Regions from separate parts of the Xanthobacter sp. SG618 genome, predicted to be linked through region 2. Evidence: riboswitches for the same ligand, from Rfam matches in the RefSeq annotation. Region 2 holds a riboswitch; the other holds the start of a gene.
What was found. Region 2 has a riboswitch for thiamine pyrophosphate ahead of thiC (phosphomethylpyrimidine synthase ThiC). Riboswitches for the same ligand answer to the same signal wherever they lie in the genome.

Region 1: linked by a shared signal. The riboswitch ahead of thiO (glycine oxidase ThiO) and the one ahead of thiC (phosphomethylpyrimidine synthase ThiC) in region 2 are both predicted to bind thiamine pyrophosphate.

What each region holds. Positions count from the first base shown of each region.
Region 1 is NZ_JABBHL010000007.1:166,569-170,972, forward strand. Features, by position in the region: gene FHT36_RS18740 (aspartate-semialdehyde dehydrogenase) at 1-226, shown strand, start outside; gene FHT36_RS18745 (DMT family transporter) at 290-1,177, opposite strand; gene FHT36_RS18750 (Trm112 family protein) at 1,372-1,584, shown strand; TPP riboswitch at 1,646-1,745, shown strand; gene thiO (glycine oxidase ThiO) at 1,815-2,939, shown strand; gene thiS (sulfur carrier protein ThiS) at 2,945-3,151, shown strand; gene FHT36_RS18765 (thiazole synthase) at 3,206-3,997, shown strand; gene FHT36_RS18770 (thiamine phosphate synthase) at 4,033-4,404, shown strand, end outside.
Region 2 is NZ_JABBHL010000001.1:875,387-879,790, forward strand. Features, by position in the region: gene miaA (tRNA (adenosine(37)-N6)-dimethylallyltransferase MiaA) at 1-526, shown strand, start outside; gene thiC (phosphomethylpyrimidine synthase ThiC) at 711-2,585, opposite strand; TPP riboswitch at 2,667-2,801, opposite strand; gene bioB (biotin synthase BioB) at 2,955-3,926, shown strand; gene FHT36_RS04140 (hypothetical protein) at 3,978-4,259, opposite strand.

The sequences.
Region 1 (4,404 bases), on a different contig from region 2:
CGTCATCGACACCCGTGAGCCGGGCGGCTACGCCACCCCCCACGAGGCGGCCGGCGAGGACGCGACCTACATCTCGCGCCTGCGCGACGACCCGACCGTGGACAACGGCATCGCCTTCTGGTGCGTGTCGGACAACCTGCGCAAGGGCGCCGCGCTGAATGCGGTGCAGATCGCCGAGGTGCTGGTGAACCGCAAGCTCATCACCGCCCGTTCCAAGGCGGCCTGAGCCTTCCGGCAGTCTCGAAAATGACGAACGGCCCGCTTCGGCGGGCCGTTTGCTTTTGCGGGATCAGTGCGGCCGCGAGCGGGTGCGCTGCGCCACCGCGACCACCAGCGCCACGCCCGCGGCGAAGGCCACGGTCTCCGCGTCCGGCACTTCGCCATTGATGGGCCAGGCGAGCCCCACCGTGACGAAGGTCTGCAGGAGCTGCATCTGGCCGACACGGGCGATGCCGCCCTTGGCGAGCCCGGCATTCCAGAAGAAGAAGCCGATGAGCTGGCTGAAGAGGCCGAGATAGAGCAGCGCCGCCCAGGAGGCGCCTGCCACAGTGCCCGCGGCGCCCCATGGAAAGGTGAGGAGCGCGAGCGGGAGCGTCACCGGCAGGCAGAGGATCAGCATGAACGCGATCACCTCCCACCCCGACATGGTGCGCGCGAGGCCGCCCGATACGGCATAGCCGATGGCGCAGGCGATGACGCCGAGGAACAGCAGGCTGTCGCCCATCCCCAGCGCGCCGCCCGCGCCGTTGCGCAAGGCAAAGGCCACCACCAGCCCGGCCCCCACCGCGCTCGCGGCGAACAGTCCGAGGCCCGGCCGTTCCCCGGCCAGCAGCATGGCGGCGATGGCCGTGCACAGGGGCAGAAGGCCGAGCACGATGCCGCCATGGGCCGCCGGCACCGTCTGGGTGGCAACCCCGATGGCCAGCGGGAACACGAAGATCAGACAGCCGGAGGAAACAGCGAGGCGCCACAGCACGGCCCGCTGGCCGAACGGCCACGGCCGGCGCATCACCAGCACCAGCCCGAGCGCCGCAAAGCCGGCCAACGCAGCGCGGCCGAAGCTGATGAACCAGGGACTGAAATCGTGCAGCGCGAAGCGGGTGAGCGGCAGGGTCGCGCCGAACATCACGACCGCGACGAAACCAAGAAGAAGCCCGAGGGCCAAGCGTCGATCCATTGGGCTCCCGGGAGGCGCGGTTACAAGGGCGCTTATTAGGGTCTGTGCGGTCGAAAAGACAGCGAAACCGCGTGATATGCCCATCAGCGACCGTGATGTCGCGAAAATCGCTGATGAAAGGCCACCCCGCCGCCGCTATGGTGGCGCGCCGCGAACCTTTGCCCTCGAAACGCGCGGCACCAAAGAGCGAGAACATGATCCAGTCCCAGCGTCCCGGCCACGACGTCGACCCCAAGCTGCTCGAAATCCTGGTCTGCCCCCTCACCAAGGGGCCGCTGGAATATGATCGCGAGCGCCAGGAGCTGATCTCCCGCGCCGCCCGCCTCGCCTATCCCATCCGCGACGGCATCCCGATCATGCTCGCCGACGAGGCGCGCCAGCTGGACGAAAGCGAACTCAACCGCTGAGGTCGGCCTCGTCCCAGGCGCCCCGCCTCTTGCAGTTCTGCGGCCGGCATGAGTAAATAACAGACACGGCCTGGGGTGCCGCGCATCATGCGCGGCTGAGATCACACCCATCGAACCTGTCTGGATCATGCCAGCGTAGGGAGATGCCGATGAGCGAGAGCTTGTCGCAGTTTACATCCGCACCTTCATCGCAAGCCGGCTCGGCACCGGCGGGCAAGGCGAAACCGCGCGTGGCCATCGTCGGCGGCGGCGTCATCGGCCTCGCCCTCGCCTGGCGCCTCGCCGACGCCGGCTGCCCGGTGGACCTGTTCGAGGCCGGTGAGACCGGGGAAGGCGCGAGCCGCGCCGCCGCCGGCATGCTCGCCGCCTGCGCCGAGGCAGAGCCCGGTGAGGAGGGCCTCCTCGCCCTCAACCGCGCCAGCCAGACCCTATGGCCCGCCTTCGCCGCGGAGCTGGAGCGCGCCTCCGGCGAGGCGGTGGACCTGCGCACCGAGGGCACCATCACCATCGCCCTCACGGCGGACGATCTCGCGAAGCTGCGCCACCTCTACGCCTTCCAGCAGGGGCTGGGCCTGCCCGTGCAATGGCTCACCGCCGCCGAGGTGCGTCGGCGAGAGCCCTATCTCGCGCCCCGCCTCGCCGGCGGCGTGCTGAGCCCCGAGGATCATCAGGTGGACAACCGCAAGGTTGCCGCCGCGCTGAAGATCGCCGCGCTGAAGGCCGGCGCGACGATCCACCAGAATACGCCTGTCAGCCGGGTGGAGACGGCCGGCGGCCGCGCCACCGGCATCGTCACCGGCGAGACGCACCATGCCGCCGACGTGGTGGTGCTGGCGGCCGGTGCCTGGAGCCGGGGCGTGGACATCACCCCGGCGACGCCGCTGCCGGTGCGCCCCATCAAGGGGCAGATGCTGTCGCTGCGCATGGACCCGGCCGCGCCCATCCTCTCCCACGTCCTCTGGGCGCCCGGCTCCTATCTCGTGCCGCGGCGCGACGGCCGGCTCATCATTGGCGCCACCACCGAGGAGAAGGGGTTCGACACCGACCTCACGGCCGGCGGCCAGCTTGCTTTGCTCACCAATGCATGGCGGGCACTGCCGACGCTGGAGGAACTGAGCATCGTCGAGCAATGGGTCGGCTTCCGCCCCGGCAGCCGGGACGACGCCCCCATCCTCGGCCCGAGCCCGGAGGTGGACGGCCTGGTCTACGCCACCGGCCACCACCGCAACGGCATCCTGCTGCTGCCGGTGACCACGCAGGTGATTGCCGACCACATCCTGGGCGGCACCATCGCGGACGTGGCCCTGCCCTTCGGCGCGGAGCGCTTCGGCCCGCCGCGCGCGGCGGCGGAGTGAACGCCATGCTGGCCCTGAAGGTGAACGGCGCCGAGGAGGCGCACCCCGTGGCGACCGTCACCGATCTGCTCGTCGCCAAGGGGCTTGAACCCGAGCGCAAGGGCATCGCCGTGGCGGTCAACGGCGCCGTGGTGCCCCGCCGCACCTGGGCCGAGGCGCGCCTTGCCGCAGGCGACGCCGTGGAAATCATCGAGGCCAAGCAGGGTGGCTGAGCCCCGGGCCGAACAGAACAAGGTGCCCCTCGGCGGGCGCCGGGAAGAAACACCATGACCGCGTTCCAGAATCCCAACGCCGACCCCCTCGTCATCGCCGGCCGCACCTTCTCCTCGCGGCTGTTCCTCGGCACGGCGGGCTATCCCAACCAGAAGGTGTTCCTCGATGCCCTCGCCGCTTCGGGCAGCGAGATGGCGACGGCCTCCATCCGCCGCATCAGCCTCGCCGGCTACGAGGAAAGCCTGACGGACCTCCTCACCGGCCGTGTCCACATCCTGCCCAACACCGCCGGATGCCAGACCGCCAAGGACGCCGTGCTCACCGCCGAGCTGGCGCGCGAGGCGCTGGAGACGGACTGGGTGAAGCTGGAGGTCATCGGCGACCGCGAGCTGCTCTATCCCAATGTGGAGGAGCTGCTGAAGGCCACCGAGGAGTTGGTCTCCCGCGGCTTCGTCGTGCTGCCCTATTGCAATGACGATCCCGTCACCTGCCAGAAGCTCGCCGATCTCGGCGCCGCGACCGTGATGCCGCTGGGCTCCATGATCGGCACCGGGCTCGGCATCGCCAACCCGCACATGATCGAGCTGATCTGCTCCCGCTCGCCCGTTCCGGTCGTGCTCGACGCCGGCATCGGCACGGCGTCCGACGCGGCGCTCGCCATGGAGCTGGGCTGCTCGGCGGTGCTGCTCAACACCGCCGTCTCCAAGGCGCTCGATCCGGTGCGCATGGCGACTTCCTTCCGCCACGCGGTGGAGGCCGGCCGCCTTGCGCGCCTCGCCGGCCGCATCCCGCGCAAGCTGCATGCGGAAGCCTCCAGCCCCGAGTTCGGCCTGGTCGGGAGCTGACCCTGCCCGCTCTGCCGACGCCGCCTCTGCTCCTCATCACCGACCGCACGCTGGCGCGGGGTGATCTGGCGGACGTGGTGGCTGCGGCCTGCGCCGGCGGGTGCAGATGGGTAAGCCTGCGGGAGAAGGATCTGCCGGCCGCCGAGCAGATCGCCCTCTTCGCCCGCCTGCGCGCCGCAACCACGCCCTTCGGCGCCCGCCTGACGCTGCATGGCTCCCCCGAGCTGGCGCTGGCCGCCGGCGCGGACGGCGTGCAACTCTCCGGCGGCGGGGACGCGAAGGCGGCGCGGGCACATCTTGGGCCGGGGGCATTGATCGGCTTGTCCACCCACACCCTTGCGGAGGCCGCCGCTGCGGATCCGGCCGCGCTCGACTACATCACGGCGAGCCCGGTCTTCCTCACCCGG
Region 2 (4,404 bases):
CGAGGCGCTGGACAGCCCGGCTTTGCACGCCCGCCTCGCCGCGCGTGATCCCGAGAGCGCCGCGCGGCTGAAGGTGAACGACCGCCAGCGCGTGCTGCGCGCGCTGGAGGTGATCCACGCCACCGGCCGCTCGCTGACCGATTGGCATCGGGATGCGCAGCCGCCGGTGCTGGACGCGGCGCGCTGCGCGAAGATCGTGCTGGAGGTGGACCGCGACCTGCTGCGCCAGCGCATCGACGTGCGCTTCGAGGCGATGATGGCCGCCGGGGCGCTGGAGGAGGTGCGCCGGCTCGCCGCCCGCCACCTCGCCCCCGACCGCACGGTCCTGAAGGCCCACGGCGCGCCGGCCCTCACGCGCTATCTGAAAGGCGAGATGTCCCTCGCCGACGCCATCGCCGAGGGCCAAAGCGACACCCGCCGCTACGCCAAGCGCCAGGCCACCTTCTTCCGCCACCAAATGCCCGACTGGGCGCGTGCAACGCCGGAGCAGGCGCTGGGGGTGGTGATGGGGATGCTTGGAAACTGAGGGGCGAGAGGGCCGGTGCCACAACCCCGGCCTCTGGAACGGGGGGAGAGACACCCCTCACCCCTGCCCTCTCCCGCAAGGGGAGAGGGAGCACCATTCGATTTGCGCACAAGCCCGATTCCGTCACCACCCGTCCTCCCCTCTCCCTTTGCGGGAGAGAGTCCGGGGGTGCGGGTTCAGCCCCTCACTCCGCCGCGGCGGGCGGCGGGGGCGCGACTTCGGGGGCCGGGGTGTAGATCAGGCCGCCGCCGTCGCGGAACTTCTGGGCCATTTCGGCCATGCCCGCAGAGGCGAGGTTGTCGGCCTGGGCGCGGGCGATGTCGCCGGCTTCCAGCTTCAGCTCCTGCGAGATCTTCATGGAGCAGAACTTCGGCCCGCACATGGAGCAGAAGTGCGCCACCTTGGCCCCCTCGGCGGGGAGCGTCTCGTCGTGGAAGCGCTCGGCCGTCTCCGGATCGAGCGAGAGCGCGAACTGGTCGCGCCAGCGGAAGGTGAAGCGGGCCCGGGAGAGCGCATCGTCGCGGATGCGCGCGGCCGGGTGGCCCTTGGCGAGATCGGCCGCGTGGGCGGCGATCTTGTAGGAGATGACGCCGGCCTTCACGTCGTCGCGGTCGGGCAGGCCAAGATGCTCCTTCGGCGTGACGTAGCAGAGCATCGCCGTGCCGAACCAGCCGATCATCGCCGCGCCGATGGCGGAGGAGATGTGGTCGTAGCCGGGGGAGATGTCCGTCACCAGCGGGCCGAGGGTGTAGAACGGCGCCTCGTGGCAGACCTTGAGCTGCTTCTCCACATTCTCGCGGATGAGGTGCAGCGGCACATGGCCGGGGCCCTCGATCATCACCTGGCAGTCGTATTTCCAGGCGATCTCGGTGAGCTGGCCGAGCGTCTCCAGCTCCGCAAACTGGGCGGCGTCGTTGGCATCGGCGATGGAGCCGGGGCGCAGGCCGTCGCCGAGGGAGAAAGCCACGTCATACTGGGCGAGGATCTCGCACAGTTCTTCGAAGTGCTCGTAGAGGAAGCTTTCCTTGTGATGCGCCAGGCACCACTTGGCCATGATGGAGCCGCCGCGCGAGACGATGCCGGTGACGCGGTTGGCGGTGAGCGGCACGAAGGGCAGGCGCACGCCGGCGTGCACCGTCATGTAGTCCACGCCCTGCTCGGCCTGCTCGATCACCGTGTCGCGGAAGATCTCCCAGGTCAGGTCCTCGGCGACGCCGTTCACCTTCTCCAGCGCCTGGTAGAGCGGCACGGTGCCGATGGGCACCGGCGAGTTGCGCATGATCCATTCGCGGATGGTGTGGATGTTCTTGCCCGTGGACAGGTCCATCACCGTGTCGGCGCCCCAACGGGTGGCCCACACCAGCTTGTCCACCTCTTCCGCCACGCCCGAGGTCACGGCCGAATTGCCGATATTGGCGTTGATCTTCACCAGGAAGTTCCGGCCGATGGCCATCGGCTCGGTTTCGGGGTGGTTGATGTTGTTGGGGATGATGGCGCGGCCGCGCGCCACTTCCTGCCGCACGAATTCCGGCGTGATGTCGGAGGGGATCGCCGCGCCGAGGCCCATGGCCTGATGGTGCGGATGGGCGCCGCCATTCACCTTGGCGAGGTTCTCGCGGGCGGCGACATATTCCATCTCCGGCGTGATGATGCCGGCGCGCGCATAGGCCATCTGGGTCGGGCGCTTGCCCGCCTTGGCGCGCAGCGGCTTGCGGCCGGAAAGATCGAACTGCGGCAGGGTGGAGGACTGGCCCTCCTTCAGGCCGTTATCCTCGGGGCGGACGGCGCGGGCCTCCACCTCTTCCACGTCGCCGCGCTCGCGAATCCACTGGGCGCGCAGCTGCGGCAGGCCCTTGGTGAGGTCGATGACGGCATCGAGGTCGGTATAGGGGCCGGAGGTGTCGTACACCTTCACCGGCGGCTCGGACGGGTCGGTCAGCGAAATCTCGCGCATGGCGACGCGCACGTCCGGCCGGGTGGCGGAGACGAACACCTTGCGCGAATGGGGCAGCGGCCCGGTGGTGACTTTCAGGGAGGACGTCGAGGCTTCGTCCAGCATTGCGGATCTCCGTTCAGCTTGCGCTTTCAACGAGACCCGGGGTGTAGAGCTAGGAGACGGGTGCGGGGCGACGCTGAGCGCCGGGAGCACAAGTTCCGATCCCTTCGCCGGTATGACCCGGATCAGGTTCGAAGGGTCATCGCGGCGCCGCGGAAGAGGAAACTTCCGCGAACTTGCGATATCTCAGCCCCTTCCGGGGCCCCCCTTGGAACGGGAACACTGTGATGTATACGAAAGCCCAATGTCAACGCTGCACTGCAGCGAACGCATAGGTCAAGTCACCCATTTGGGAAGGCCGGCGGTATTGGAACGCGCCGCAAACACGACTAGACCGGCCCTCCCACATCGCGCGGAAGCAGGAGCATGGGCATGGCCAAGACTGAGGACGGCACGATCCGCCACGACTGGAGCGTTGACGAGATCGCGGCGCTCATGGACCTGCCCTTGCTGGAACTGGTGGGCCGGGCCAATGCCGTCCACCGCGCCAATCACGACCCCAACGAGGTCCAGCGCGCGAGCCTGCTCTCCATCAAGACCGGCGGATGCCCGGAGGATTGCGCCTATTGCTCCCAGTCCGCCCGCCATGCGGAGGTGGACCTGACGCGGGAGAAGTTCCTCGATCCCGCCTCCGTCGTCGCCCTCGCCGAGCAGGCGCAGGCCAATGGCGCCGAGCGCTTCTGCATGGGCGCGGCGTGGCGCCGGGTGAAGGAAGGGCGCGAGTTCGACGCCGTGCTGGAGATGGTGCGCGGCGTGCGCGGCCTCGGCATGGAAGCCTGCGTCACGCTCGGCATGCTGGAGCCGCATCAGGCCCAGCGCCTCGCCGAGGCGGGGCTCACCGCCTACAATCACAATCTCGATACGGGGCCGGATTTCTACGGCGAGATCGTCACCACCCGCACCTATGCGGACCGGATCGACACCCTCACCTCCGTGCGCGCGGCGGGCATCGAACTGTGCTCCGGCGGCATCATCGGCATGGGCGAGACCATGCGCGACCGCGCCGCCATGCTGCAGGTGCTGGCGGGGTTTGATCCGCATCCCGAAAGCGTGCCGGTGAACGCATTGGTGGCAGTCGAGGGGACCCCCCTCGCCGATCGCCCGCCGGTGGACCCGCTGGAGATCGTGCGGATGGTCGCCACCGCCCGCCTCGTCATGCCCGCCTCGCGGGTGCGCCTCTCGGCCGGACGCGCCGCCCTGAGCCGCGAGGCGCAGATTCTCTGCTTCCTCGCGGGGGCAAATTCGGTGTTCTACGGGGACACGCTGCTCACCACCCCCAATGCCGGCCTCGGCGCGGATGCTGCGCTGTTCGACGCCATCGGCGGCGCCGGCGTGCGGGGGTAGGCGGAAAGACGCAAACGCCCTCTCCCTTCGGCGGGAGAGGGGAAACCTTGATCAGGCCGCGAGTTCGGTCGGGTGCAGGCGCACCCGCTCGTGACCGCGCGGATGGGCGCGCTCACCCTTCACGGTGTGCTCGTCCTTGCAGGGGCGCTGCTGGGCCTTGAGCTGGCGCAGCACCTCGTCGAGCCGGGTGAGGGCATCGCTGGCGGCGTGCTCCTCGCGGCTCGAACCCGCCTCCCAGGCGGCTTCGTTGCGGAAGTCCTCGGCCTGGGCTTCCTGCGCCAGATAGGCGCGAACTTCCATCAGCGCGGCCTTGAGGTTGGTTTGGGAGCTCATGTGTCTTGCCCTTGATCGTCAACTTAAGCGTTCAATGCTGGTCTAATACGGCTACCTCGTGGCGAAAAAGGGGGTCTCCAAGGGTCATACGCAGCGGAAATCACTCACTTTTTCGCCATCAGCCCCCGCCCTGCCACACCTGTCC